DNA from 3 places in the Pseudoalteromonas sp. S3785 genome. Region 3 is predicted to be linked to each of the others. Evidence: predicted binding sites of a transcription regulator. Region 3 holds the regulator's gene; each other region holds the start of a gene.
The links. Region 3 encodes LexA, which represses DNA repair genes until DNA is damaged. Its sites were predicted from a motif close to TACTGTATNNNNATACAGTA; they were not measured.

Region 1 (10,176 bases), on a different contig from region 3:
TAAAGCTCACGCTGGCGCTGAAGTACTTTTTCAAGTTTATAACTTTGCTCTTCAGTAACACCGCGAATTTGGCTTACTTCATCTTGAAGCAGGTTAAGTTGTTGCTGTAATTCAACTTGTAATAAGTTTCGCGACTGCATCATGTTTTCTAGTGATGCTAAACGCTTCTCTATGCTCGACTGTGAACTTGCAGCTTCTGAAACAGGAGCGGGAGCAGCCAAAACTTGGGTGCTCCCGCTCAATATCATGGCTGCCAAAATAATTTTCGGCTTCATAATATCTCTTATCTTAGTAAACTAGTACCGCACGGCGGTTTTTAGCGAAAGCTGACTCAGTGCGAGATTTAACCATTGGTTTCTCTTCACCGTAGCTAACTACTGACATTTGGCTAGCAGAAACACCTAAGCTTTGTAGGTATTTTTCTACAGCTTGACCACGATGCTCACCTAGTGCAATGTTGTACTCAGGCGTACCGCGCTCATCAGCGTGACCTTCAATTAATACTTTTACTGAAGGGTTTTGAACTAAAAACTCAGCATGTGCGCGAAGTAATTCTGCGTACTTGTTCTCAACAGTTGCTTTGTCGAAGTCAAAGTAAATGATTTGCTCTTGACGAAGCGCTTCATACTTTTGACGAAGTTGCTCTTCTGCTTGTTGTTCAGGTGAAATTGTTGCTACTTCAACTGTGTCCGTGTTTGTTGATTGCTCAACTGCACTTTGGTTTGATTGGTTAGCTGCGCCTTCATCAATATCTGAAGATGAGCTACAAGCGGCTAATGTCATTACTGGCACAGCGATTAGCAGGCCTTTAAGTACTTTGTTAAGTTGCATTGAGTAGATTCCTATTTTGAGTAAACCAGCAAATATTACTGTAAATATGGCGACCAAGCTGGTGCCTTTACTTGTCCGTCTAGCACGGGTAAACGTGCTTTAAAGCGACCGTCCATCGATACCAGCGCGAGTACCTGTTTATTATTATGAAGCGTGCTATATATGATCATCGAGCCGTTTGGCGCTATGCTCGGAGATTCATCAAGGCGAGTTCGTGTTAATACTTGAAACGCACCTGTAGCCAGCTCTTTCTTAGCAAGATGGTACTGCCCGTTGGTACGGTTAACCATCACTAATTCTTTACTATCTGGCGTTATAGAACCCGCTAGGTTCATATCGCCGTCGAAGGTCAATCGTTGTGACCTACCAGTTCTTAAATTTAACTTATAAATCTGGGCATTACCACCCCTTTCAGATGTAAACACAATATCCTGGCCATTTGGGTACCAAGATGGTTCAGTATCTATACTACGGTGGCGTGTAAGGCGTGTTTCTTTACGTGTTGCTAAATCTAAAACATACACTTCGGTTGCACCTGTTTTGTCTTTAGAAAGCACCAATAACATTTTTTTCCCATCTGGTGAAAACTGCGGTGCACCGTTAATACCACGGTAGCTTGTAATCAGTTCACGCTTACCTGAGTAGAGATCTTGAATGTAAATTTGGCTTTGGCGGTTTTCAAACGTTACATACGCAAGCTTAGTACCATCTGGTGACCAAGCTGGTGACATTAACGGCTCTTTTGAGCGCAATAATACTTGCTCGTTAAAGCCATCGTAGTCGGCAACCACTAACTGGTAAGGTTTTGGTTGATCTTCGCGTACAATTACATACGCAATTTTAGTTAAAAACGCGCCTTTTTCACCGGTTAGCTTTTCGTAGACTACATCGCTTATGCGGTGTGAATAACGGCGAAAGCCACTTTCACCAATTACGCTTTCACGTGCTTCTAAAATGTGGTCTTGGCTTTTTACAAGTTTACCGTTGCTCATCATTTGCGTTTGGCCGCCGGTAATTTGCCCACGTATCACATCTACCAATTCGTAGCGTACTAGGTAACGTCCATCAGTTTGCTGATCAACTTCGCCAACGACAACCGCTTCTACACCTTGGTTTACCCAAGCTGCGTAGTCTATATCGCCATCTTTATTAGGAAGTTGCGGCATTTGTGCTACATCTACCGGTTTAAACTTACCACTGCGCATTAAATCGGCAGCAATAACATCGCTCAATTTTTGCGGAATTGGGCCAACACCATTGTATTTAAAAGGCACGATGGCAATAGGACGTGCGCCGTCTACACCTTCAGTTATTACAATTTCAAGTGCCGCATTTGCCACACCCTGAAACCCTAATAATATAACTACAAAGGCTATTTTAATTTTGCTGAACATATCATTCCTTTAAAATTCTGGCTTGATTGTTAAATTAATATTCTTAAGTTGCTCGAATACATCTTTGTCTTTAGATACAGGTAATGTGTCGGCCATGCGCACAGCTCTAAGTGCTGCTTCACACACTAACTTATCACCCCCTAACGATTTAACCTGCGTGACTAAACCATTAAACCCAAGACGAATATTTACTCGGCACTGTTGATTTTTCATTTTTTCATCAATCAGTAAGTTTTGCTGAATACGCGCCATAATTAAGGCTCTATACTTATCAACTTCGCTTACTACTTGCTGTTGGCGTATTTTACTACGTGCAGCCTGCTCTTTTGCAAGTTGTTCTTGCAGCATTTGCTCTTGCAGCGCTTGCTGACGTTTGCGTTCGGCTTCTTTGGCACGCGCTTTGGCTTCTGCTTCACGTTTTTTACGCTCTGCTTCGGCTTTTTTCAGTGCCTCTTCTTCTGCTTTACGCTTATCTGCAGCCGCTTTGGCTGCATTTTCAGCCTCTTGCTTTTGCTTTTCGGCTTGTTTTGCCTTAGCACGTTCTTTTTGTTCAATTTCACGCGCTTTTTTAGCTTCAGCCTCAGCTTGTGCTTTTTCTTTCTCTTTTGCTTTACGCTGTTGCTCTAGCTTTTTAATATTACGGGCTTCGGCTTCACGTTGTTTACGTGCATTGGCGGCTCTGCGCTCTAAGTCGCGAATGCGCTTATCTTCAGCACGTTTTTTAGCGTCTTCTTTTTTTTGCAACTCGGCAATTTTTTGCTCAACTTGCTTTTGATCTACAGTGACCGCAGACACTGCATTATCAGGCTCAGGAATAGCCGAATTAAGCGTCACTTCCATTACTTTAGGTGCTGGAGGGTGTATATTCGCAGTTGCCCACAAAAAGCCCCCCAAACCTAAATGTAAAAGCACTGACTTGATTATAGAACTATTCATGTTACTACTGTTTCCCCTCAAAGGATTCTGTCATTAAACCCACAGATGGTACGCCAGCATTCTTTAAAAAGTCCATTAATAACAATACTTCTTGGTACGAAACCTTACCAGAGCCTTTAATCATTACTGGTACATCAGGGTTTTTCATTAGCTGAAGCTTAATAACCGCTGCCACATCCAGTGCTTCCATTGGCTCCTCTGGATCAGTTCCTATGCTTACATAGTACTTACCTGCAGAGTCAATAGAGGCAATAATGGGTGGCGTGTCTTTAGTGTCAACTAAATCCGACTCTTCCATTTTTGGTAAATCAACTTTTACACCGTGAGTAATAAGCGGTGCTGTTGCCATAAATATAATTAGCAATACCAACATTACATCAATGTAAGGTACTACATTAATTTCTGCGACCGGACGGCGCTTCTTACGCTGATACATTCGCTTTAGTCTCTATTTGGGTAGCTGCTTGACGGTGTAAAATATTGGCAAATTCTTCCATAAAGTTGATGTAGTGTGATTCTAGTTTTTCAACTTTATTAGCAAAGCGGTTATACGCAATAACAGCCGGAATAGCCGCAAATAAACCCATTGCTGTTGCAATAAGTGCCTCAGCAATACCTGGCGCTACCATTTGTAAAGTTGCTTGTTTAACTTCACCTAGTGCAATAAAGGCATTCATAATACCCCACACCGTACCGAATAAGCCGATATATGGGCTAATTGAACCTACTGTCGCTAAAAACGATAAGCTCGATTCTAGTTTTTCAATTTCACGCGATAGAGCCACACGCATTGAACGATGCGTACCTTCCATAACAATGCCTGCGCTTTGAAATGTGTTCTTTTTATGGCGCGCAAATTCTTTAAAGCCTGATGTAAATAACGCTTCAATACCATGAGATTGGCCACTGCGTGATGAAATTTCGTTGTATAATTTGCTTAAGTCGATACCTGACCAAAATTTTTGTTCGAATTTTTTTGCATCAGACAAGGCATCGCTAATTGCTTTTTTGCGCTGAAAAATAATTGCCCATGACATTACAGACATTGCTACAAGTGCTAGCATAACTAACTGCACAAGCAAACTGGCTTCTAGAATTAGATCTAAAAAGTTAAGCCCTGATCCCACGTTAAACTCCTAAATAATTTCAAAAAACGTCAATTTGGTTATTTTATGTAAATAAGACCATTGTAACGGCCATAAGTTGCATCTAGTGTATCGAGTCAAGAGTTTACTGACAACGGTATTGCTATGAATTGGCAACAAAAAACGTTAAACATACGGTTAATCACTTGTTTGTTTCTAAAACGCGACTGCCACGCTAAGTAAAGTACAACTAAATACAATAAAAGTGCGTAAATATACGCAGAAAACTTGATAAAATGCTGCGTTTATTCATAAAAAGTGCATAAGCACGCAAAAGCTATTCATGTCATTGTGCATGTACTAATTTAACTAATAGTGTAACAATACAGCTCACACCAATTATTTATTAATTTTCAGCAGCTTATAAAGTTAACGAATAATTAACGCACAAGTTTCGAACAACTAAAAAATTCATCAGATTAGTTTTTTTTATCTGAAATTTTAAATTTTCTAGTTTGAACAAAAAGCACATATTCCGTATTATTCTCCCATACCGAGCTTACGCACTGAATGAAAGATTTTTCATTAAGCCAAGTTCTTAGTAATAGGATTTTTAATCGTATTACATTGTTTTACTCTTTTTGGATAAAACCTAATTAAGTAAAACGTAGTTCCCTGGATTACTTCCTTCAACTTGTTGTTTGCCCGCATTATATGCGGGCTTTTTTTTGCCTAAACTTTCGCGCTTCTTACTTAACCTGAATACTGAATAAAAGCGCATTTCTAAAAGCCGCGTTTTCGCTAAAAGCTTCTCACTAAAAAAACTTATATCAGCCTAATTTAAGATGTCAGTAAGTCTCTTTATAAAAATACAATGTACTTAATTTAAATAACCACACTTTTAAGCTCTCAAAAAGTAGCAAATAAGTGCCGTGATAAATTCAATGGTACGCAGCATAGCCACGCCAGTCTTAACGTTAAGTGAATTACAAAATGAATTTAATTTATTGGTTACATTTGCAACAAAGTGGATGAAAGCTGATTAACTATTAAGAAAATTTTACAATTAAGGGTAGGTACAACCCGCTACATTGACTGTAACGGGCTAAATGAGGTTAATCTTGTTTAGGGAGTAAACCAAAGTGATGGTACGCATTGTCTGACACAATTCGCCCGCGCGGTGTGCGCTGTATAAAGCCTTGTTGAATTAAAAACGGCTCAATTACATCTTCAATGGTTTCTTTTTCTTCGCCGATGGCGGCGGCTAAATTATCTAGCCCTACAGGTCCGCCCATAAATTTTTCGATAATGGCAAGTAAGTATTTACGGTCCATGTAATCAAACCCGCTTTTATCTACGTCAATCATATCTAACGCCTGCTCGGCAACCGAGGCATTCACAGTGCCATCAGATTTTACTTGCGTGTAATCGCGTACACGGCGCAATAGACGGTTAGCTATGCGCGGTGTGCCTCGCGAGCGCTTTGCAATTTCGGTGGCTCCATCATCGCACATTTGTAAATCTAAATAATGCGCTGAGCGCCCCACTATATATGATAAATCAGCAATAGAATAAAACTCTAAGCGCTGCACTATGCCAAAACGGTCTCTTAGTGGTGAGGTAAGAGAACCTGCACGTGTGGTTGCGCCAATAAGCGTAAACGGCGGTAAGTCTAATTTAATAGAGCGTGCTGCTGGGCCTTCACCAATCATAATGTCGAGTTGATAATCTTCCATCGCGGGGTAAAGGATTTCTTCAACTTGTGGGCTGAGTCTGTGTATTTCATCAATAAACAGTACATCGCCCTCTTCAAGGTTGGTAAGCAGTGCAGCAAGGTCGCCGGCTTTTTCAAGCACTGGCCCTGAGGTGGTTTTAATACTTACATTAAGCTCGTTGGCGACAATATTAGCAAGCGTGGTTTTACCTAAGCCTGGCGGGCCAAATATTAATAGATGATCGAGCGCTTCACCACGGCTACGGGCAGCCTCTATAAATATTTCCATTTGCTGCTTAACATGCGGCTGACCTTTGTAGTCGGCTAAAAGCTTGGGCCTTATTGCGCGGTCTATGGTGTCTTCGTTGGTTTTTTCGCTCGCGTCAATTAAACGATCAGCTTCAATCATGGGTTACTCACAACATTGATTTTAAAGATTCTTTAATAAGAACCTCAGTAGACATATCGGGTTTGCTTACCGATTTTACTGCTTTTTGCGCTTGTGGCAATTTATAACCTAACGCAACAAGTGCCGATACGGCATCGTCAGCGGCATTATTGGCAATAGTTGCATCGCAAGCAGGCTCTATTACGGCATTATCGCTAAATGGCGTAAATAAATCATTACCCCAATCTTTTAAGCGGTCTTTCATTTCAAGCACTAAACGCTCAGCGGTTTTTTTACCCACACCCGGTAATTTAACCAAGGTTGTGGCATCTTCGTTGTTTACACAACTTACAAATTGTTGCGCCGACATGCCCGACAAAATCGCTAAGCCGAGTTTAGGCCCCACGCCATTTGCCTTTAGTAATTCTCTAAAAAGCGCACGCTCGGTTTTATTATTAAAGCCAAATAATAGTTGTGCGTCTTCGCGTACTACAAAATGCGTGTACACAATGGCGTTTTCGCCAACATTGGGTAAGTCGTAAAAACAGGTCATGGGCATTTGTACTTCGTAGCCTACGCCGCTTACTTCTAATAAAATTTCGGGCGGCTGCTTTTCAACTAAAATGCCATTTAAACGGCCAATCATATTTATTTCCTTAAACGTCCTCTAACGGTTTTGCTGGCGCTACCCGCTAGTTTGATTAAATTTTGTTCTGAGTGAGCATGACATATTGCAATAGCAAGTGCATCGGCCGCATCGGCTTGCGGTGTACCTGGTAATTTTAAAATATTTTTGACCATGTGTTGTACTTGCGACTTATCGGCGCCGCCATTACCTACCACGGCTTGTTTAATTTGCCGTGCTGAGTATTCAAATACGGGTAAGTCGGCCATAGAGGCGCCCACAATAGCCGCGCCTCGGGCTTGGCCTAGCTTTAGCGCTGCATCCGGGTTATGCGCCATAAATACTTTTTCTATTGCAAAGGTTTCGGGCGAGAACTGCTCTATTATTTGTGTGATCCCTTGGTAGATCATTTTTAATCGTATGGGGAACTCATGCTCAGCTAATTTTATACACCCACTGCCTAAATAGGTAAATTTAGCACCTTGGTGAGCAACTACACCATAACCCGTTAAACGTGAACCTGGGTCTATCCCTAAAATAATGGCCAAACAGCACACTCATTATTGTTGTTTTTCAATAACGGTAATAATGCCAGAGCACTGTATAAATTACCAGTGGCGAGTAAAAACAAAAACGCCCGCAACTTAGTGCGGGCGTTTAGCGTTAAAAGTTATGGCTTAGGCTAAAGCACGTACTAAGCCTTGGGTATTTTGTTTAAGTTTACGGGCAATCATTAAGTAGCCAAGCGCCGCCACAAACACCCCGCCCGATACCGGCCCTATTAGCCATATTTCAGGGTGCAGCTTACCAGCTAAGTCAAACATTTGCTGCTGAACAATTAGCAAAGCTACATCACTAAATAATGCGGCTACAAACCCAGCTAAACCACCTAATAGCAAAAACTCATAAAGGGTCGCATTTTTTATTAATCGCCCTTTGGCGCCTAAAGTTCGCAGTATTACAATTTCTTGCATTCGCTCACCTAGGCTCGCTTGCACCTGCGATATAAGCACTAATGCACCACACAACACCACAATAGCAAGCACAAAGCCAATCGCTAACGACACCTGCTCAATGGTTGATTGAATTTGCTTTACAAAGTTATCTACATCAATGGCGGTAATGGTTGGATACGTGCGCAGTAACTGGCTAAACGCTTTCTTTTGCTCAGGCTCTATACGCACAGATGAAATATACGTTGCCGGAAAATCTTTTAGCACGTCGGGGCTTAAAATAATAAAAAAGTTAGGTTTTAGCGTAGCCCAGTTTACTTTACGTACGCTAGTTATTTTAGCGTCAAATGATTGCGCACCAATTAGAAATGTTAAAGTGTCGCCTATTTCTACATCTAAACGCTCCAGCATTGATTCCTCAACCGATGCTTCACCCACCGCGCCTTCGCCAAACCACTGTCCTTGCACAATTTCGTTTTGGGCTGGCACGTTTTCAAGCCACGTTAAGTTAAGCTCACGGCCGATGCCTGAACGTGCTTCTTCATCTTTTTTCTCGTTATCTTGCAACGATACTTTACGCGCAACAAGCTCGCCATTTACCGCATTTACGCGCCCACGAATGGTCGGGTAAAAATCAGATACTAAAATATCGTTTTCTGCTAGGTAATTGTTTACAGGCTCAAGTTCGTTTTGCGTAATATTAACTAAAAATGCATTTGGTGCATCGGCGGGTAATTGAGACTGCCAATCTGAGATCATGTCATTTTTAAGTACAATCAAAAACAGCAGCAATTTTATCGCCAACGAAAAGCTAATAAGCTGCACCGCATTTACGTTGGCACGCTTTTGTATTGAAGCAATAGCTAACGACCAGCTATTACCTGGTTTTAAGCCTAATTTACGGCCACCACCAAAAATTAATTTTGAAATAACAAACAACACCGCAATCAGAGCCAGTGTAGAAACAAACAAAATAAGCGTTATTTTAATGTTGTTACTAAATAACCACATTAATAAAAACACCGTAAGGGCACTTAAACCTAAGTGCACACGGCTTACGGCTAGTCTGTCGCCTAAATTACGGCGCAATACTCTAAGCGGTGGAATATCAAATAAATCAAGCAGTGGCTTAATAGAAAACATAACTGCACATATAACACCTGTGCTAATGGCCACCAGCCAAGGTTTAAAACCCGCTGCAGGTAAACTCATATCCATGCTTTTTGCTAAATACCCGGTGGCAATTTCTTGTAAACCGTAACCTATGGCTAAGCCAATGATAACCGCCATAGTGCAAACCATGAGTAAATGCATAAAGTAAATTTTACGAATTAATGCGCGGCTTCCGCCAAGGGTTTTCATCATAGCTACGGGGTCGTATTGGCGCTCACAATAACGCTTTGCCGACACAGCAATGGCAACTGTGGCTAAAATAATGCCCAGTAAGCCAGCTAGTAATAAAAAACTTTCTGCTCGGTTTAAGCTATTTGATATAGGCGATTGCCTGTCTTTGACGCCGTACCAGCGTTGATTTTCGGCCATTTGTGGCTTTAACCACTCATAAAACCGCGTTATGTCTGACTCATCGCCTGCATACAATTGGCGGTAGTTCACTCGGCTGCCAGGTTGTATCACTTCTGTTTTTGCAACATCAGCAATATTTATGAGTACTCTGCGACTACTCGAAAATACATTAAACGGGGCATCAGGCTCTTCAACTACCACTTTTTCTACATTGAATACGGCAGCACCTAGCTCTACTTGGCTACCAATATCAATATTTAAGCTGTAAAAAACCGATTCACTTAGCCACACATTACCAGGCTTTGGTCCGCCCTGGGCTACTTGCGTTTCGCCAAGCAACGATGATTTAACTTTTAATTCGCCTTTTAACGGGTATTCGTTTGATGCCGCTTTTACCGAGGTAAACTGCATCTCGTCGTTGGCAAATAACATGGTATCAAAGTAGACCATTTGCGCAGTTTGTAAGTTTTCTTGTTTGGCTTTATTAATAAACGCCGTATCTAATTTGTGGGCACTGGCTAGCACTCTATCAGCCGCAATAAACGCACTACTTTTTTGTGCTATGCTTTGTGCTATTCGCTCTGTCACCATAGACAGCGTGAACACTGTTAGTACTGCAAGCGCAATCGCGGCACTAATTACGGTTAGTTCGCCGCGGCGAAATTCGCGGGCAAATAATTTAAGTGCTAACTTAGCCCACATTCGCTACGTCCTCTTTTGAGTTTT
Region 2 (10,176 bases), on a different contig from region 3:
TAGCTAAATGCTTAAAACAGCTATGGGTGGCTCTGAATTGTGTTGCGCATACAATGATTTTTTTATCATGTAATGCTGCGGCTGCCAGACCAAGCGCGGCTGATTTTCCGCGCCCTCTGTCGGCATTAATAATTAAAGGCCTGTTCGCGCGGCCTGTGGCCACCTTAATTATTTGTTCAACGCATTGTTGCTGCGCCTGATACTCAATTTTATTTGTTACATTGCTTTTGATCGGCGGCTGTTTAAAGTCAGTGTGTTCATCAAAGTGTATGACGGGTAGCGTTTGTAAAAGGCGAGAAAAACGTAAATTAAAATAGCTTTGCCGATTACTACTTCCATGAGATTGCACGCTTTTAAGTGCAGGGTCTTGCCAAGAGGCTAAACGTTGTAAGTCAGGCAGTAATAAAAATAACAAACCGCCTGCTTTTATGGTACCGGCAAGGGCAGCAAGTTTATCGGGGTAAATGCCACTATAGCCATCATAAACGGCATGAATAAACTCTTGCCCAAGTAGTTCATGGGTATGCTCAGGCCAACTTGAATTAGCAATGCCGCTGTTTGACAGCAGCTTTACATTATCTGAGTCTGTTAATGCGCTTAGTAGCTCGTAGCACCAAGCGGCTTGGCCTGTAATAAGTACTAACTGACGATGTTTTGCGTCAGTTAGTTGCTGTGTTAATTGTTCAACATAGTGCTTATACAGCTTGAAGTCGTGCATATGCGGTCACTAGCCATTTGCTGCCAAGGTCGTCAAAGTTAACTTGTACACGCGATTGTGCGCCACTGCCTTCGTAATTTAGCACAGTGCCAATACCAAATTTAGCGTGCAGTACACGTTGACCTAAGTTAAACCCACTTTCTTCAAAAGCTGCATGGCTTACTGACGCGCTAAAGCGCCCTGCAGCAGGTGGTCGCGATACCTGCGTTTTAATACGAATTTCTTCTACGCAGTCTTCGGGTATTTCGCGTAAAAATCGTGATGGGCTATGGTACTTTTCTTGGCCGTATAAACGGCGGCTTTCGGCATGGCTTATGTAAAGCTTGTCCATTGCACGGGTCATACCCACGTAACAGAGGCGGCGTTCTTCTTCTAAGCGCCCTGATTCTTCATTACTTTGCTGCGATGGGAACATACCTTCTTCAACGCCCACCATAAACACAAGTGGAAACTCTAATCCTTTAGCAGAGTGAAGAGTCATCATTTGTACAGCGTCTTCGTGCTCATCCGCTTGGCCTTCACCAGATTCAAGTGAGGTGTAGGCTAAAAAGCCCTGTAGTGGTGAGCTAAACTCTTCTTCTTCAGGGAGCTCGTACTGATCGCATGCACTGATAAGCTCTTCTAAGTTTTCTACGCGAGCGCGGCCTTTTTCGCCTTTTTCAGCCTGATACATAGCCATTAAACCAGACGTTTGAATAGTGTACTTGGCTTGCTCTTGTAGTGTCAGGTCGCTGATTTTATCTTCTATGTGTTCTACCAACTCTACAAACTTTGTAACAGCGCTTGCCGCACGACCCGATAAATGCTGTTGTTCAACAATTGCTTTAGCAGCGTACCAAAGAGGCAGCGACTCAGCACGCGCACAGTCGCGTATATGGCTAAGTGTTTTATCGCCAATACCGCGCGCAGGGGTGTTAATTACACGCTCAAATGCGGCGTCGTCTTGGCGGTTTCCTACCAATCGTAAGTACGATAGCGCGTCTTTAATTTCTTGACGTTCGAAGAAACGCATACCGCCGTAAATACGGTATTTTAAGCCTTCTTGAAGCATGGCTTCCTCGAGTACACGAGATTGCGCGTTGCTACGGTATAAAATGGCGGCGTCTTGCAGCGCATTACCGGCATTTAACCAGCTGCGTAGCTTACTACTTACAAAGCGGGCTTCGTCTAGCTCGTTAAAGGCTGCATAAATTGATATAGGCTCGCCTTCGTTGCCATCGGTCCACAAGCTTTTACCCATGCGCTCTGCATTGTTTTTTATAAGCGCATTAGATGCTTTTAGAATGGTTGCGGTTGAGCGATAGTTTTGCTCAAGGCGAATAGTTTCAGCATCAAAATCGGTTAAAAAACGCTTTATATTTTCTATTTTAGCGCCGCGCCAACCGTAAATACTTTGGTCATCGTCGCCTACAATCATAATGCTTTGCGTATCGCCTGCAAGTAGCTTTAACCATGCGTATTGAATGGTATTGGTATCTTGGAATTCGTCTACCAGCATGTGGGCAAAGCGCTGCTGGTAATGGCGAAGTAGCGTAGGGTTATTTTTAAGAACCTCGTAGCTACGTAGCAGTATTTCTGCAAAATCGACTAAACCAGCGCGGTCACATGCTTCTTGATAGGCTGCATATACACGCAGCATCATTTGCTCGTTTATATCGTAGGCTTGAATATCTTTAGGACGCAGGGCTTCATCTTTCTTAGCGCTGATATACCAGCCAAATTGTTTAGCTGGCCATTTTTTATCATCAATATTCATTGATTTTAATAAGCGCTTGATCATTCTTAGCTGATCGTCAGAGTCTAAAATTTGAAAGGCTTCTGGTAGGTTTGCTTCACGATGATGAGCGCGCAAAATACGGTGTGATAAACCATGGAATGTACCAATCCACATGCCTCCCACGGGGGCTTTTAGGGTTTCTTCAACACGGGTGCGCATTTCTTTAGCGGCTTTATTAGTAAAGGTAACCGCAAAAATACTATAAGCAGAAGCTTGCTCAACCTGCATTAACCATGCGATACGATGAACTAAAACACGTGTTTTACCCGAACCAGCACCTGCTAATACCAGCATGTTTTGTAGTGGGGCTGCAACGGCATCGCGTTGTTTGTCATTTAAGCCATCGAGTAATTCAGAAACGTCCATCGTTACGCCTTTTCAATCAATAATGAGAGGGAGTATAACAGGTGTTTTTGTTAGGCTAAATAAAATACTGTTTTTATGAACAGCTATTCTAAAAATACTTGTAAAACTAGTTGCTTAACTGTTTATTCATGCTGTTAAGTAACTGTAATTAAGAATAAAAATAATCAAATTGACCTATATTTAGTAAAAAAGACTAAATCAGTTATTTTATGCTAGTTTAACTAATTGATTTTTAAGCTTTAAAAAATTGGCATAAAGTGTGATAGTAAGTAAATAACTAAAATTTAAAATTAATTAACTACAGAGGTGAGTATGGCTGATCAAGGTTCTGGCGGTAATGTAATTGCGGCGTTGTGTAATATATTTTTTCCTGGTTTAGGGCAACTGGTACAAGGGCGTATTTTAGCTGCTATCTTCTTTGCGCTAGCTATTATAATTAGTTACGCACTTATTTATGTATTGGTAGGCTTTGTACTGGTGCCTATTATTTATTTATGGTCGATTATAGATGCTGCACGTTTTAGATCGCGAAGTTAGCTTTTATGCCACCTATTTAAATAGCGCCCATTGGCGCTATTTTGCGTTTTAGGGGCAGTGTTCAGGGCTATTTATGGGTATAATTAGTGCATTAGCGTTTTACAAGTAAAAATTATGGAATATCAATTTATACGCGACCCTATTAGCGGGCTGCGCATTAAAATAAGCAGCGAGCATGCCCTAATTGGCCGCTGGTTAAATGAAGAAATTGGCAAAGAAAAAGTGGCGATGGTACAAGCACTTATCAACTCAGTTAAAACAAGCTACGAGCCAATAACGTTAAAAGGCCAAGAAATAGACTTAATACTCTCTAAAGACGAAGCCTTATTTGAAGCCCATGCCCTACACCAAGACAGTGAAGACTTAGTTGCCTATCAAGATGATGACTTAATGCTTGAAGAAAATGGCCTAGTGAGTGGTTGTGGCTTTGAAGATTTTATAGATTTAATTGAATCTTGGGCTGATTTTAGCGGCTCAAAGTAAAACCAGAATTATTAAAATAGTGCTGATGCATTGCGCTTTTTTTATCTGTACTATTACACCAATCAAAAACGTCAGGAATGAATATGTCTGCCAATTTAAATAAGCTAGTCGTTATGCTAGAAATGCAAAATGCCATGAATACTAAGGTTCATGAGCAATGGTTTAGCCAAGGTTTTGAGTGGTATAGAGCCATTTGGGTAGAGTGTGCAGAAATGCTAGACCACTACGGTTGGAAGTGGTGGAAAAAGCAAACCCCAGATACTGAGCAAGTCATTTTAGAATTGGTTGATATATTTCACTTTGGTTTATCGCTAAGAATAGACGGCACTACAAGTTATGAAGCGTTAGCAAAGCAGTTAGAGCAGCAACTTAATGCGCCTGAGCAAGCTGATGACTTTAAACAAACACTTGAAATATTAGCAGCATCAGCCGTTGCTGATAAAACCTTTAACGCCGCTGCATTTGCAGGCTGTATGGCGCAAATTGGTATGAATATAGACGATTTATACCGAGGTTACGTAGGTAAAAATACCTTAAACTTTTTCCGCCAAGATCATGGCTACAAAGATGGCAGCTACATTAAAGTGTGGAACGGTCAAGAAGATAACGAGCATTTGGTTGAAGTCGTAAAAAGCCTTGATACCGAACATGCCGACTTTGCAAAGTTAGTATACCAAGGTTTGGAAGCTCGTTACCCAAAAAGCTAATTATATAATAGTGCGGTAGTCGGTTACGTTTAAGTAATCGGCTATTACATTATGTGGTTGCTTACTATCAGGGTTAGCAACCGCAAGTAAATGTTCAATGCCGTATTCTCGGGCTGCATTTAAAACAGGCACACTGTCATCAACAAACAAAGTGCGCTGCTTATTAAACCCTAAATCTTTTTGTACTTGATGCCACAAACTTTGCTGCTCTTTACTCACGCCGTATTGGTGGGTCGACACCACGCCATCTAAATAATTATCTATCGCGGTGTGCTCAAATTTAAGCATGACGTTTTCTGGGTGAGCGTTAGTTAACAAAATCAGCTCTTTACCTGCTTTTTTTAACTCAGTTAAAAAGTGAGGCACATCTTCGCGTACTTTTATTAGGTGTTGGGTTTGACGTTTTAGTTCCATTATCGGCAACTTTAACTGTTCTTCCCAATAATCTAAACAATACCACTGTATTTGGCCACTTACCGCTTGGTAGCGCTTGTGCATATCGGCTTTTGCTTCATCAAGGGTGATATTGCGAGTGCGTGCAAGTTGTTCTGGAACAACATTAAGCCAAAAGTGACTATCGAAATGCAAATCGAGTAATGTTCCGTCCATATCGAGTAAAACGGTATCGATTTTTGACCAATTTAGCATGGGCTTTTCCTTGTGAAAAGTTTATGATTAAGCACAACTGCCATGATAGCAAAATAACGCCAATGACACAGAAAAAGCACCCAACTCCACCGCAAATTATTAGTAATAATGTAGTTGCTAAAAGCCGTTTATTTACTGTTGAATCATTAGAGCTTAAGTTTTCTAATGACGAAGAGCGCCAGTATGAGCGAATACGTGGCGGTGGCCGTGGGGCTGTAATGATTGTGCCAATAACTGCGGACAACGAAATGCTACTGGTACGTGAGTATTGTGCAGGCACGAACGACTACCAATTAGGTTTTCCTAAAGGCTTAATAGACCCAGGCGAAACGCCCCAACAAGCTGCAAACAGAGAGCTTAAAGAAGAAGTGGGTTTTGGCGCCGAATTTTTTGAGCCATTAAAAGTTGTATCAATGGCGCCAAGTTACTTTAACGCAACTATGCATATTTTATTTGCTAAGCAGCTATACCCGCAAACGTTAGAAGGGGATGAGCCTGAACCGCTAGTGGTTGTTAAGTGGCCATTAACAGATTGGCAGTCATTATTAGAACAAGGCGATTTTACCGAAGCTCGCAGTGTTGCCGCTTTGTTATTATTAAATAAGTATTTAGCGTCTGGAGCTGCAAATGAATAAACTACTAGAGCCTTGTATAGAGCTTGCACAACGAGCAGGCGATGCCATTATGGCTATTTATAAAAAAGATGATATTGGCCAACAAGAAAAGTCAGACGCTACGCCCGTCACAAAAGCAGACTTAGCGTCTAACGATGTGCTCGTTGCTGGTTTAAAAGACCTTGCGCCCGAGATTCCTATTATGTCAGAAGAGACGCCTATTCCGGCACTTGCCCAAAGACAAGACTGGCAACGCTACTGGTTATTAGATCCGATGGACGGCACGGGCGAGTTTATTTTAGAAAGTGGTGACTTTGCCGTTAATATTGCGCTTATTGAAAATAACCATCCCGTTTTAGGTGTGATTCATTGGCCAGCAAAAGGCATTACTTACTTTGCTACTGCTAATCAGGGGGCATTTAAACGAGAAAATGGTAGCGATACAAAAATGTCGGTAGCAACACCCGATAACCTAACGCTAGCAGTAAGCCGTAGACAAAAAATTGAAGCGGTCAGTCAGTATTTAAATACGCAATTTGCCACTATTGCTGTAGGCTCGTGCTCGCTAAAAGCATGTATTGTTGCCGAGGGTAAAGCCGACTGCTTTTTACGAATTGGCCCTACTGGCGAGTGGGATACCGGCGCGTCACAAGTGATTGTAGAAGAGGCAGGCGGGTGTATTACCGATGCAGAATTTAACCCGCTTACATATAACCAGCGTGAGAGCACCGAAAATCCAGATTTTATTGTGATGGGACACCCAGATTGGGAGTTTCAAAAAATGATAAGCCCGCATCAAAGATAGCGATTTAAAGAGTGGTTTGGTTGCTTTTTGTTCGGTTGAACGCAATTAACGAGTGAAAGCCTTGCAATATAAGTTTATTCCTATATTATAGCGCTCTCTTCGAAACAGGCTCGTTATTAACACGAAACTATTTCAAAGAAATTACAGGCGCGGGATGGAGCAGCCTGGTAGCTCGTCGGGCTCATAACCCGAAGGTCGTCGGTTCAAATCCGGCTCCCGCAACCAATTTCCTTTAGGGGTTTGAGGTTACTGTAAAATGTTAGTTAAAGAAAAGCTTGTCGGTCTCAGCTCTTCATTAGCCAGCAAAGGTAGTCGTTTTAAATCTGGCTCCCGCAACCAATTTCTTTTAGGAAGTTGGCAGCCTCGTTGTAATGTAAGCAACGCTAAATAAGTATGCATATTTCAGGCGCGGGATGGAGCAGCCTGGTAGCTCGTCGGGCTCATAACCCGAAGGTCGTCGGTTCAAATCCGGCTCCCGCAACCACTGAAATAAAAAGTTAGAATGAAGCGACACTCTATATGAGTGTTTTTTTATGCCTAAAATTCAGTGAAATGAATAGCTCGTCGGTCTCAGCTCTCCATTAGCCAGCAAAGGTTGTCTTCACTGCGTGAGGCATTCACTCTCCATAAACTCTGGCTCCCGCAATCACTGAAATAACACCCCTCATAAATTTATGCCTCCCAAAATAGTGTTTTATACACGTTATAAATTTTCCGAAAAAAGTGTTATTACTTAAAACTTTGTATAGTTTGTGTTAAAACGGCACAAATAATTTTGGGTGTGTTACACATGACTGAGCTTTACCACTGGTTTGATTTAATTGGCATTGCCGTGTTTGCTATTACGGGTACATTGGTTGCACACGAAAAGAAAATGGATGGTTTTGGTGTTGTAGTATTAGCTGCTGTAACAGCGATTGGAGGCGGTACGGTTCGTGACCTTATATTGGATGTTCCGGTATTTTGGTTACACGACCAAAGCTTTTTTTATGCTATTTTAGCAGCGGTATTTATTACCACTCGGCTTATTAACAAGCAAAAGTCGATTCCACATTACACATTACAAATTGCCGATGCATTTGGATTAGCATTTTTTGCGGTTATGGGTACCCAAAAAGCATTACTTGCCGGCATGCCAAATATGACCGCCATTATTATGGGTGTAATTACCGGTTGCTTTGGTGGCATGCTCCGAGATGTGCTTGCCCGCGAAATTCCTATGCTGCTAAAAGGCGAGCTATACGCAATTACCTGTATTGCAGGCGGTGTTGTTTATACTTTGGGTATTCACTTTGCGTTAGCGACTGAACTTGCCATGGTAATGGCAATGCTAACCACCTTATTGCTTCGTATTGCAGCTATTAAATGGCAAATCACAGTACACGTTTTTAAATATTCTGACTAAACTAATTAATTAAACCATTAATTAGGATAAGGAATGTCGCTAGCTCGCATTTATTCTCGTGCCCAAGTGGGTATAAACGCCCCTGAGGTTATTGTAGAGGTACACCTTGGTAATGGTTTACCGGCATTTAATATTGTTGGGCTTCCTGAGGCCTCAGTTAAAGAGTCAAAAGATAGGGTGCGTAGCGCCCTAGAAAACTCTCAATTTGGTTTCCCCGATCAGCGCATTACCGTAAATTTAGCGCCTGCCGATTTACCTAAAGATGGTGGGCGCTTTGACTTAGCCATTGCGGTAGGTATTTTAGTGGCCTCTGGGCAGGTTGTATGTCCTGATATACATAAATACGAGTTTTACGGAGAGCTTGCACTCAATGGCGAAGTGCGTGGCGTAAATGCCATTTTGCCCTCTGTACTTGCAGCAAAAGAGCAAAACCGCTGCTGCTTTTTACCTTTTACCAACGACAGCCTCGCAAGTTTGGTGAACGGCGTTAAACGCAAAGCGGTTAATTCATTACAAGAAGTGTGGGGTGATTTATTAAATCAGCAGCCTTTACCTTTAAATATTGAATACCCTGATTGCGCCCAGTCTCCCGACTTTTTGCTCGATTTAAGTGATGTTAAAGGCCAACCCGGTGCTAAGCGAGTGCTAGAAATAGCCGCCGCTGGAGGTCATAACTTACTTTTTTTAGGTCCACCTGGTACGGGTAAGTCTATGCTTGCTCAGCGAATGGCAACCATAATGCCAACTATGTCTGACGATGAGGCAATATCAACCGCTGCACTTTACTCTATTATTGGTCAATCTATCGATTTAAATAATTGGCGCCAGCGGCCGTTTCGAAACCCCCACCACACTTGCTCAGCAGTTGCTTTAGTCGGTGGCTCTTCAAACCCTAAGCCGGGTGAAATTTCACTTGCGCATAACGGGGTGTTGTTTTTAGACGAGCTTCCGGAATTTGAACGTAAGGTGCTTGATTCTTTGCGTGAGCCTATGGAAACCGGCTCTGTGGTTATCTCCCGTGCAGCAAGGCAAATGGAGTTTCCGGCGCAGTTTCAGCTAATAGCTGCACTTAACCCTAGCCCGACAGGGTGCCATAATGACAAGCGAGCAACACCTGATCAAGTTATGCGTTATTTATCTCGCGTCTCAGGCCCGTTTATCGACCGTATCGATTTGCAAATTGAGTTGCCCCGTTTAACCAGTGTTGAGCTGCAAAGTACTCAGCCCGAAGAAAGCAGTGCTCAAGTTAGGCAGAGAGTGGAAGCTGCATACCATATACAGTTAAAGCGCCAAGGTAAGGTTAACGCGCGTTTAAATAACAAAGAAATGAATATACATTGTGAGCTTGCGCCTGCTGAGTTGCAGTTTTTAGCACGAGCCAGCGAAAAACTGTCGTTATCACCGCGCTCTTACCATAGGGTCATTAAAGTGGCACGTACGATTAGTGATTTAAAAGGCGCAGAACACATTAGTTTAGAAGAGCTAAAAGAGGCGCTAAATTACCGCGCTTTCGAGCGGTTGCTAGCGCAGTTAACTAAATAATACCGAACCGCAATAAGGCTTAATTATTGTAAGGTGTTAAGCTCGGCGTATTTCTACTATGTTAAATTTTAATGCGCTAAATTGACAGCATATAGCCTTTGCCACGCACGGTAACAATGCGTTTTTGGTCTTTTTCATCGTAGAGCTTTTTACGCAAACGGCCAATTAAAACATCCACAGTGCGATCATTTGGGCTCCAATCGGGCTGACCTATTTCTTCTGATATTTTCTCACGCGAGGTGGCTTTGCCTGCGTTGCTAATTAAACAAATTAGCACTTTGTGCTCGGCTTCGGTTAAGCGCGATTCAGTACCTGATGAGGTAATTAATGTTCGATTGTCGGGGTGAAGTTTAAAGTCGGCGTATTCTATAAATTCTTCGCTTTCGTCATCGTCTTGATTAATTGCAATACGTTTATAAAGCGCACGCATGCGTAGCTCAAGCTCTAATAAGTCAACAGGCTTGCAAATATAATCATCAGCGCCTTGGGCAAGCCCTGCAATACGATCGGCTTGTGAGTCGCGGCTGGATAAAACAATGACGCCGATATCGGTCAAAGTGTTGAGCTCTTTGGC
Region 3 (10,176 bases):
TTACCAGAGCACTACCCCATTGTTGGTGCTCATTTAATTGGCACTTTAAAAGAGCTAATACCAGAGCAGTTTACGCCAGATGTAGAATACGCATGGCGTGAAGCTTACGCACTGCTTGCTGATATTTGTATTACCGAAGAAGCGGCTTTGTATGAGCATAGTAAAAACACACTGGGTGGTTGGGCGGATACTCGTCAATTTGAAATAACCAATAAGCAGATTGAATCTGAGCTAGTAACAAGCTTTACACTTACGCCGGTCGATGGCGAGGCCGTTATTACCCATAAACCTGGCCAATATTTAGGTATTAAAGTTAAGCCAGAGGGCGCTGAATATGAAGAAATTCGCCAGTATTCTATTTCGCAAAAAAGTAACGGTAAAAACTACCGTATTAGCGTTAAAAAAGAACTACAGCCAAAGCCTGGTGTGGTGTCTAATTATTTACACTCACTATCACAAGGTGACATAGTTGAATTATACCCGCCTGCAGGAGATTTCTTTTTACGTAATAACACAAACCCAGCAGTACTTATTTCAGCAGGTGTTGGGCAAACGCCAATGCTTGCGATGCTCGAAACGTTATTAAGCGATAACCCTAAGCAAAATATTATGTATTTACATGCATGCGAAAATACCCAGCAGCACGCGTTTGCACGCTATTTAAATGAATTAAGTACGGTTTATAACTGTTTACAAGCTGTGACATGGCTTAATCAAGGCAGTGATGGGGCTGATTTTACAGGGTTGATGGACTTAACGGTCATACAAACACAGCTACCCCTTACAAATGGTGATTTTTACTTATGTGGCCCCGCTGGTTTTATGGCGTTTGTGAAAAGCCAGTTATTGGCACTAGGCGTTAAAAACGAGCATATTCATTACGAAGTGTTTGGTCCGCATCAAGACTTATAAACCAAGTGAAAAATGATAAAGGCGCACAGTATTAATGCTGTGTGCCTTTTTAATAGTATTTTATTGCGCTTTACAACTTACGTTTTTAAGCTCAATAGTAAGATCTTTTTTAGGATAATAAAGCACGCACTGCTCGGCAATTATTTGTAAAACAAACTTTTCAGACTTTATATTATGCGCGCCCATTATGGGCATACCATTTGAGTCTTTACTATTTCCATGGCTTAGTAACAGCTCGCTGCGTTTAGTAAAAACGGTGTCGGCCAGTGTAACTAGTGTGCCGCCTTTCGCTTGTATAATCGCTTGCTGGAGCGTGGCTATAACGCCTGGGTTTACCTCGGTAAGTAGTGCAGGCTTGGCAGTGGCAGTATTCATACTGTTACAGCCTCCAATAAATAATAAGGTTAATATTGCCAGTAGTTTAGCCATTACTTATCCTTATTTAACGTAGGCCATGTTAAATCCATATTGCCACGGTTAAAGTCATTAGGTCCGTTTAGAGGTAATAGTTGCTTGCTATCGCCAGCCGCGCTTTGTATTTGCGTTTTGATACTCGCAGAGGCGGTGCTAACAGGGCACGTGCCGTTATTATCTATATGGTAAAGCGCAGTAGAGAGTAACCCTTCGTTTGGATCGCCTAATTGATTGTCGAAGTCATCACTCACTACACAACCTTTCACATCCGCATCAAACTGCGGTGTTGGCGTAGGCGTAAACCCTGCTGCATATTCACCAAACCCTTTACTGTTGATACCGCTAAATTGAATGGTGTAATAAGTGGTGCCACAGTTATGTGTTGGAGTAAAACCGTATGGTTTACCGCAGGTCGTGTCGCCAATGAGTATTACCTCGGCGTCAATGCCTTTTAGACCATTAATAAAGGCTTCTGATGCCGAGCAGGTGCCTGATGTGCTAAGCACATACACTTTAGATAAGTTTAAGTCGGGTAGGTTATCACCGGTGCTAAAAAAGGTTGAGTAATCAATTTCTTCATCTATAAACGGAAAAGGCGACTCTACAGGCTGCTTGTCGTTTCGCTGAGTTTGGTAATAAATACGGTTTTGGATATTAGCACTGCCGGCTACCATGTAGGCAAGCTGCGAAGAAAGCGCTAATAAACCGCCTCCGTTGTATCTAAAATCAATAACAAGTTCTTCTACGTTATCGGTTTTAAATTTATTAACCGCCGCAATTAAGCCTTCTTGAGCAATACTTATATGACTATTAAACTGCATGTATCCTACGCTAGTGCCATTTTCGGTGGTAATGGTTTTTACGTTTTGTACAGGCGTTTGTTCTATGTTGCCAGCCGTTACGTTAAAGGTTTTTTCAGCGCCATCGTTACTGCGCACAACGATGGTGTGCGAGTCGCCATTAGTGGGGCTAAATAAGCCTTCGTTTAGGGTATCTACGCCTGCTTGTGTGCTGGTATTAATGCTTACGCCATCAACTTCGAGCACCGTATCGCCACGTTGAAAACCAATTTGGCTTGCTGGTGAGTCATCTTCTAGGTAGGCAACACGCAAAATTCTATCAGCTGGGTCGCCTATAAATGCCCAGTTTATGCCATAGCCTGAGGTTACACCTGATTGTGCTTCTTGAAAGTAGTCCTCGGAGGGCTCTGAAAAATGAAAGTTATCTTTTTTATCACCAGAGTCGGTTAGTTCTTCGGTTTTTAGTTGGGCAAAATAACTGGCCACTGCAGCAAAGTTTTCAGGGTCGTTATCGGCTATTTCATCATACCAAAGGTAGGTTTCATTGCTCCACGAGCGAAGCCAAAGCTTTTCGTAAAGTGCTGAACCGGCTTGGTCTGGGTAAGGCTCATTATTATTAAACGGATCGTTACCTGTGCGTGGGTTTTCGCAAAAATTTTTTAATTCATCCGATGGCTCAAATACACCTGCCGTCCATGTGGGGGCTGTACTTGCAGGAGGTGTGATGACTGGAGCGGGCGTTTCATTCATGCTGCTACCACCGCCACAGCCAGCAAGTGTTAGGCCTGAAAGTGCAGCGATAATAGCGAGTGATGCTTTATTATTTTTAAACATACAAAGGTACTTTTTGTAAATAAGTTGTTTAAAATACTACAACACCCGCTTATATATTCAACGTATTTGGCCCTGATTTATGTAAATGAGTGTACAAACTAGGCTTTTTTAGAGCTTGCTTGCGCTACTTTTATTAGCAAACACTTGCCTTTGCCACGCATCAAATAGCTTTTGTTGTTTGGCTGATATTTTTAAGCCATATGTTTTTTGCATATAAGCGTAGGTGTCGGCAATGCGTTTGCGGGCATAAAATGGCGGCTCTACTACGCGTTGTTTAAAGTTAACCTTTACCTGGCAGCGGCCATATTGAGTGGCATTTTCGCTCAGCATTCCAAAGCGGTAGTTAGAGCGATCGGCGTTAATTTCGCCAATAGCGGGGGCTAAGTTGTTTATGTCGGCTTCCATTTTTCTAAATTTGGCACTGACCTTTCGACAGTTTTTACGTCCGCCGTTTTGCCAGCATTGTAGCTGGTGGCCAAATTCCCATGCGGGCACTATGTGCTCCCATTCAATACGTAAAGCGCGCTGGTTTACTTTGCCTGAGCGGGTAAATGTATTACGAGGCACATAACCACAACCCGTTGGATCTGGCACTAGTTTTTTACCTTGTTTTTTAATGTCGCAGCCGCAGTAGAGGCTTTTGGCGTTATTAGGCAGGGTTTTAATTAAGTGCCTTTTAGCCGTTGAAAAACGGGTAAATTCCTCACTCGATGCCGAAAAACAAATACAACAAGCCACAAAGGCTAAAATAAATTTAAGCATATCCATCACATACGTGAACTACAGGAGGCGCTAGTTTAAAGTTTTGCTGCTATAAGATAAAGCGTGAACAAATTTTAATCTGCAATGTTTAGTTCACTCTATACTGATATAAAAAATAGCGAGGAGATGACCATGCTAGGTGCTTTTTCAATAAGCTTAACAGTTAAAGATATGAGAGCCTCTAAAGCGTTTTACGAAAAACTGGGTTTTAGTGAGTTTGCAGGTGAGATAGAACAAAATTGGCTAGTGATGAAAAATGGTGAGCATTTAATAGGCTTGTTCTCGGGTATGTTTGATAAAAACATGCTGACCTTCAACCCAGGTTGGGATCAGCATGCACAAACCGTTACAAACTTTAAAGATGTTGTTGCTCTCAGTGAGTATTTTCAAAGCGCTAATATAAGCGTTGAGTCTGTGGGTGATAAAAGTTTTATTATTACCGACCCAGACGGAAACCCTATTTTGATTGACCAACACGTGTAAGTTTTTTTAGCCTAACGTTTTGTGTTAATAAAATAATACCGCATAAACAAAATAGCACGCTGGTGGCTGCAAAGCTGATTAGTAACGGGTTGTTAAAATCTTCTCGCTCGTCGTAATCCATTATATGCAGCATCCAAAAAAAGTCGAAGATGCGCCATAGCGTGCTGCGAATGGTAATAACTTTGCCGTTAACTGCATTTAAATACAGCGTAGTATTAAAGGTGTCGTTAAATTGTACTTGCCACACATTTGTTTTGTATCTCACCTCTCGTGTCCCTTGTTTTAAAAATGTGGTACTTACTGGTTTAGCGTCGATGAGTAAATGAGCTTGTGCATTAGCGGTGATTTGTATTTTAGTGGGTGGCTTAAAAGGGCGGCCCGTAAAGCCATTAAAGCTTTGCTGCTCGGTGCTGTTAATAACAGTAATAAGCGGGGTAGTTAAAAAGTGCTCAAATATTATTTGAGTGGGGTTAGCCACTTGTGACGTAATATTATCGAGTGATGTGGAGTAGTCTGCTTGTGTAAATGGGTTTGTAAGTGTGCGTTTTGCAAGGTGCTTACCATGTACGTATTCAAGTGGTATCGCGCTCATTACTAAGCCACCTAAAAGCCAAGCTAAAATTTGTAAGGCAAGTAAATAGCCTAGCCACTTATGAAGTTTTCGTGCGCGCTTAAAGAGTTGTTTTCTCATTTTGTGCTTCTTATTATTTTTAGCGTTAGTGTATTACAGCTGCCCATGCTTTTACTGCGACATTTTGTCGCAGTTATTCATAAGCTTACTCTAACTTTATAAAAATAATAAAAAGGAGCGATAAAAAATCAGTGAGGCTGCGTTTAATGCTCACGCAGGGCATCTATTAGCTCTTGTTTGCTCATTTTTGAGCGGCCACTAATGCCTACCTCTTTTGCTTGATCGTATAACTGTTTTTTAGTGCGCTTCTCATACTTTGAGGCTTTGCCGCCTTTAACTGCGGTTTTATGAGTATTACTATTAGCAATTCGCGCGGCTTTTTGTTTGCTCATGCCTTCATCGCGAAGTGCATCGTACTGTTCATCATTTTTAATTTGCGGACCATGATCTACCATTATTGTTCTCCTACAGCTTTTAATTACACAGTGTGTGTATAACTTTCATACATAAACGCTAAATTTGTTCTTAACTAGCCTAACCCGTTTAATAAGGCAAATTAGGTGCCAATGGCGTTTAAATAGGTATTTTCTATTAATAAAGCCATGTTTACCGCTTAGTTGATTTGGTATAAAAGTAAAACTGCGTTAAAGTTTGCGATGAAACTATAAGAGGGTAAAAAGCAGACAATGTCGGAAATTCAATTTTTAAATGTAGATCTAGAGCTTGAGTCTAAACATGATATTAGCGCCTTAGTGGCAGACTTAAAGAAAAACGCGACGGTTTTGCATTATGACAAAGACGAATATCGTCAACTTGCGCGTATTGAAGCCTCAGGTGAAATATCAACACCAGATAAAGCGATTAACCATTTGTGCGAGCTTATTGAGTCGTGTTCACGTAATGCGCTTAAACAATGGCTCAGCTGCTCGCGAAGAACGTTTGATATTGGCTTTGAATCGGGCACGTCGCCTAAATGTTTTAACCAAGCCTTACATGCAGACACACTGCTACGTATATCTGCGATTGGTGCAGGTATGGAAATTACTATTTATCCTATCGAAAAATAACAATAAGTAATTATCTGCGCTCTACAACTGCTGCGGTCATTTTTGATACGCAGCACAGCTCATTGCGGCTATTTGTTATTTTTATTTCCCACACAGAACTACGTTTACCTATATGAAAAGCCCTAGCGGTTGCAGTTAAAGTACCATTGCGAGATGCTTTTAAATGGCTTGCGCTAATTTCCTGCCCTACACAATAAAACTTTGTAAAATCGACAACAAAATTAGCAGCATAGCTTGCTACTGTTTCGGCAAGTACTACATTTGCACCACCGTGAACCATCCCCATAGGATTATGATGCTCAGGAATTGCTGGCATTGTGGCAACTAGGTAATCGTCACCAATTTCTGTGACTTCAATACCCATGGTTTTCATTAATGTGCCTTGGCCGTCAATGCCTTCCTCTAACTGTTTGCAAAGCGCTAAAGTGATGGGTTGGTGCCAAATACTCATAATTACTCCTTTATGTTGAAAGCAAATTTATAGCATTTTAAATACTGAACGTCTGTAATTACCTAAAATATATCCAAGTGCGGTGTGTTTAGCTATTTTAAAGCGCAATTTAAATTTGCGATTTTTATTTAACTGTATATACTCACAGTTAAATGTACTGTATGGAAAACCAGTTGTATGCGACCATTAACTAAACGCCAAGCTCAAATACTCGAACTAATAAAAGTTTTTATTAAAGACACTGGTATGCCTCCTACACGTGCCGAAATTGCGCAAACACTAGGTTTTAAAAGTGCTAATGCCGCAGAAGAGCACTTAAAAGCGCTTGCCAAAAAAGGTGTTATTAAAATGAAGCCAGGCGCAAGCCGTGGTATTCAATTGGTTGAAGAAGAAGAGCCAGAGCAACTAGGTCTGCCATTAATAGGTCGAGTTGCAGCGGGTTCGCCTATTTTGGCGCAAGAACATGTTGAGAGCCACTGCAAAATAGACCCACTTATGTTTAAACCTGCCGCTGACTTTTTACTGCGTGTTAACGGTATGAGTATGAAAGATATAGGCATTATGGACGGCGACTTACTTGCTGTACACCGTACTCAAACAGCTGAAAACGGCCAAGTTGTGGTTGCGCGGGTAGATGAAGACGTAACCGTAAAGCGCCTCGAAAAAGCAGGCCGAAAAGTATTATTACACGCCGAAAACGAAGAGTTTACGCCTATAGAGGTAGACCTTGAAAACGAATCTTTTAATATTGAAGGTTTAGCTGTTGGCGTAATAAGAAATGCCGACTGGATGTAATTTTTAACTATTTTTAAGTAACTTTTTATAAATGCGCACTTTTAAGTGTGCATTTTTGTTTTAAGAAAGACCTTCCGCTACCTCAAAGCGCCCTAAAATTATTTAGCCTGTAAACTTTTTTGCACTCGCACTTAACTCCTCTTTTATATGATGCACCCCCTAGTTTTACTCGCTATTTAGCAACTAACTTGTGTTTAAGCTGGCGTAATTAAAGCTTATTTTAAAATACAACTTGTTTGTTTTTTATACTAAAACTTGCTTGTTGTACGTTTTTTAGCTAATCATTAATGTGCTGGGCTAACAATAACTCACAGCTTTTTGGTTTTGAGAACACACAAATACACATTCATTGTTGACGCAGCTATACCAATCAAAACAAATTAGGTTGGTTAAATAATAAAAATAACGAATTGGCGTTTAAGCCGTATGCCTCTTCGCTTTGCATTCGCAATAGCATCAAAGGAGCCGTCACATGGGTAAACTGACCTCTGCCTTGTGGCTTGTATTGATTATGTTCCCGCAGCAAGTGCTGGCTAATAGCCAATACAATATGCGCAAGGGCGTAACCGATATAAGTAATAATGTATATCAGCTACACATGACAATATTTTTAATATGTTGTGTGATTGGGGTGATAGTGTTCGCAATTATGTTTTGGGCACTAATTCATCACCGTAAATCTAAAGGGGCAGTTCCTGCCCAATTTCATGAAAGTACCAAAGTAGAAATTCTTTGGACTGCCATTCCGTTTGTTATTTTAATTGCCATGGCAATCCCTGCCACTAAAACCTTGATTGCAATGGAAGATGCCAGTAAGGCCGACTTAACCATTAAAATCACTGGATCACAGTGGAAGTGGCATTATGAATATATGGGCGAAGACGTGGAGTTTTATTCTATTTTGTCTACCCCTCAAGACGAAATAGCCAACCTTGCTAATAAAAACCCTAATTACTTACTTGAGGTTGATAAACCTTTAGTACTGCCAATTAATCAAAAGGTGCGTTTTTTAATGACCTCTGATGATGTTATTCACTCTTGGTGGGTACCTGATTTTGCCGTTAAAAAAGATGCCAACCCGGGGTTTATTAATGAAACGTGGACCAACATCAACGAAGAGGGTATTTACCGTGGCCAATGCGCCGAACTGTGCGGTAAAGATCATGGTTTTATGCCCGTGGTAGTTGAAGCTAAGTCACAAGAGGATTTTAACGCGTGGCTTGCAGATGCTAAGCAAGCTAAGCAGAAAGCGGCATTAGCCGATGCAGCCCTACTTGAGAAAACGATTCCTAAAGAAGAGTTAATGACGCTAGGTGAGCAAGTGTATATGGCAAGTTGCGCTGCGTGTCATCAGCCAACAGGTATGGGGTTACCGGGTGTGTTTCCAGCGCTTAAAGGCAGCCCCATTGTGCTTGGTGATATAAAAGATCATATAGATATTGTAATTCATGGCCGTCCTGGCACCGCAATGCAGGCATTTGCAAAGCAGTTATCTATAAAGCAACTTGCGGCAGTAATTACCTACAAACGCAATGCGTGGGGTAACGATACGGGTGATGTTATCCAACCTAGTGAAATTCAGGCAGCACTTGATGCTGATGGGGAGGCGAACTAATGAGTAGCATAGTAGAACAACCACACGCCAATGACGCTCACCACGGCCACCATCCAGCCAAAGGTTTTAAACGCTGGTTATATACAACAAACCATAAAGATATTGGCAGCATGTACTTAATTTTTTCGCTGACGATGTTTTTAATTGGTGGTGCAATGGCTATGGTTATTCGGGCTGAGTTATTTCAGCCAGGATTACAATTGGTAGATCCTCACTTTTTTAACCAAATGACCACAGTACACGGCTTAATTATGGTGTTTGGTGCTGTAATGCCAGCCTTTACGGGGCTTGCTAACTGGATGGTACCGCTCATGATTGGTGCGCCAGATATGGCACTGCCCAGAATGAACAATTGGAGCTTTTGGATTTTACCCTTCGCTTTTTTAATTTTATTGGCATCGTTATTAATGCCTGGAGGCGGCCCCGCATTTGGCTGGACGTTCTATGCGCCGCTTTCTACAACGTACAGTAACGATAACACCGCAATGTTTGTGTTTGCAGTGCACATTATGGGGATTAGCTCAATTATGGGCGCAATAAACGTGATTGTGACCATTGTTAACTTACGTGCCCCAGGCATGACATGGATGAAGCTACCATTATTTGTTTGGACATGGCTAATAACCGCATTTTTATTAATTGCTGTTATGCCTGTATTGGCCGGAGCGGTTACTATGGTGTTGACCGATAAATACTTTGGAACCAGCTTTTTTGATGCAGCAGGTGGCGGCGATCCGGTAATGTTTCAGCACATATTTTGGTTTTTTGGCCATCCCGAAGTGTACATCATGATTTTACCCGCCTTTGGTATTATTTCGACTATCGTGCCTACGTTCTCTCGTAAAAAACTATTTGGTTATGCCTCCATGGTATACGCCACTTCTTCTATCGCATTACTAAGCTTTATAGTGTGGGCGCATCATATGTTTACGACCGGTATGCCTGTTGCTGGCGAGCTATTTTTTATGTACGCGACCATGCTCATATCGGTACCTACAGGGGTAAAAGTTTTTAACTGGGTGGCCACTATGTGGCGAGGTTCAATAAGTTTTGAAGTACCCATGCTATTTAGTATTGCTTTTATTGTGCTGTTTACCTTAGGGGGCTTTTCGGGCTTGATGTTGGCTATAACACCAGCTGATTTTCAGTATCACGATACTTACTTTGTGGTGGCGCACTTTCATTACGTGTTAGTTACGGGAGCAATATTTTCTATTATGGCAGGGGCTTATTATTGGCTGCCTAAATGGACGGGCAATATGTACAACATTGCCTTGGCTAAGTGGCATTTTTGGTTATCGTTGGTAAGCGTTAATGTGCTGTTTTTCCCTATGCATTTTGTAGGGTTGGCAGGTATGCCGCGCCGCATTCCCGATTACGCTCTGCAGTTTGCTGATTTTAACGCGATTATA

Region 1: the regulator LexA is predicted to act here: its motif matches at 7,571-7,590, upstream of ruvC (crossover junction endodeoxyribonuclease RuvC).
Region 2: the regulator LexA is predicted to act here: its motif matches at 2,978-2,997, upstream of uvrD (DNA helicase II).

Annotation. Positions count from the first base shown of each region.
Region 1 is NZ_PNCT01000051.1:37,978-48,153, reverse strand. It holds gene ybgF (tol-pal system protein YbgF) at 1-275, opposite strand, end outside; gene pal (peptidoglycan-associated lipoprotein Pal) at 289-831, opposite strand; gene tolB (Tol-Pal system beta propeller repeat protein TolB) at 867-2,225, opposite strand; gene tolA (cell envelope integrity protein TolA) at 2,235-3,161, opposite strand; gene tolR (protein TolR) at 3,166-3,597, opposite strand; gene tolQ (protein TolQ) at 3,584-4,288, opposite strand; gene ruvB (Holliday junction branch migration DNA helicase RuvB) at 5,362-6,369, opposite strand; gene ruvA (Holliday junction branch migration protein RuvA) at 6,377-6,994, opposite strand; gene ruvC (crossover junction endodeoxyribonuclease RuvC) at 6,997-7,521, opposite strand; gene CWC17_RS13020 (ABC transporter permease) at 7,651-10,152, opposite strand; gene CWC17_RS13015 (ABC transporter ATP-binding protein) at 10,142-10,176, opposite strand, start outside.
Region 2 is NZ_PNCT01000009.1:42,153-52,328, reverse strand. It holds gene CWC17_RS03195 (tRNA(Met) cytidine acetyltransferase TmcA domain-containing protein) at 1-718, opposite strand, end outside; gene uvrD (DNA helicase II) at 696-2,861, opposite strand; gene CWC17_RS03185 (hypothetical protein) at 3,174-3,398, shown strand; gene CWC17_RS03180 (YacL family protein) at 3,513-3,881, shown strand; gene CWC17_RS03175 (dUTP diphosphatase) at 3,965-4,588, shown strand; gene yrfG (GMP/IMP nucleotidase) at 4,589-5,236, opposite strand; gene nudE (ADP compounds hydrolase NudE) at 5,299-5,871, shown strand; gene cysQ (3'(2'),5'-bisphosphate nucleotidase CysQ) at 5,864-6,655, shown strand; tRNA gene CWC17_RS03155 (tRNA-Met) at 6,804-6,880, shown strand; tRNA gene CWC17_RS03150 (tRNA-Met) at 7,063-7,139, shown strand; gene CWC17_RS03145 (trimeric intracellular cation channel family protein) at 7,446-8,060, shown strand; gene CWC17_RS03140 (YifB family Mg chelatase-like AAA ATPase) at 8,094-9,602, shown strand; gene CWC17_RS03135 (response regulator transcription factor) at 9,679-10,176, opposite strand, start outside.
Region 3 is NZ_PNCT01000031.1:25,461-35,636, forward strand. It holds gene hmpA (NO-inducible flavohemoprotein) at 1-912, shown strand, start outside; gene CWC17_RS09085 (hypothetical protein) at 973-1,341, opposite strand; gene CWC17_RS09090 (S41 family peptidase) at 1,341-2,960, opposite strand; gene CWC17_RS09095 (endonuclease) at 3,069-3,728, opposite strand; gene CWC17_RS09100 (VOC family protein) at 3,855-4,205, shown strand; gene CWC17_RS09105 (hypothetical protein) at 4,180-4,896, opposite strand; gene CWC17_RS09110 (DUF7218 family protein) at 5,040-5,291, opposite strand; gene CWC17_RS09115 (hypothetical protein) at 5,523-5,903, shown strand; gene CWC17_RS09120 (PaaI family thioesterase) at 5,914-6,354, opposite strand; gene lexA (transcriptional repressor LexA) at 6,532-7,149, shown strand; gene coxB (cytochrome c oxidase subunit II) at 7,622-8,764, shown strand; gene ctaD (cytochrome c oxidase subunit I) at 8,764-10,176, shown strand, end outside.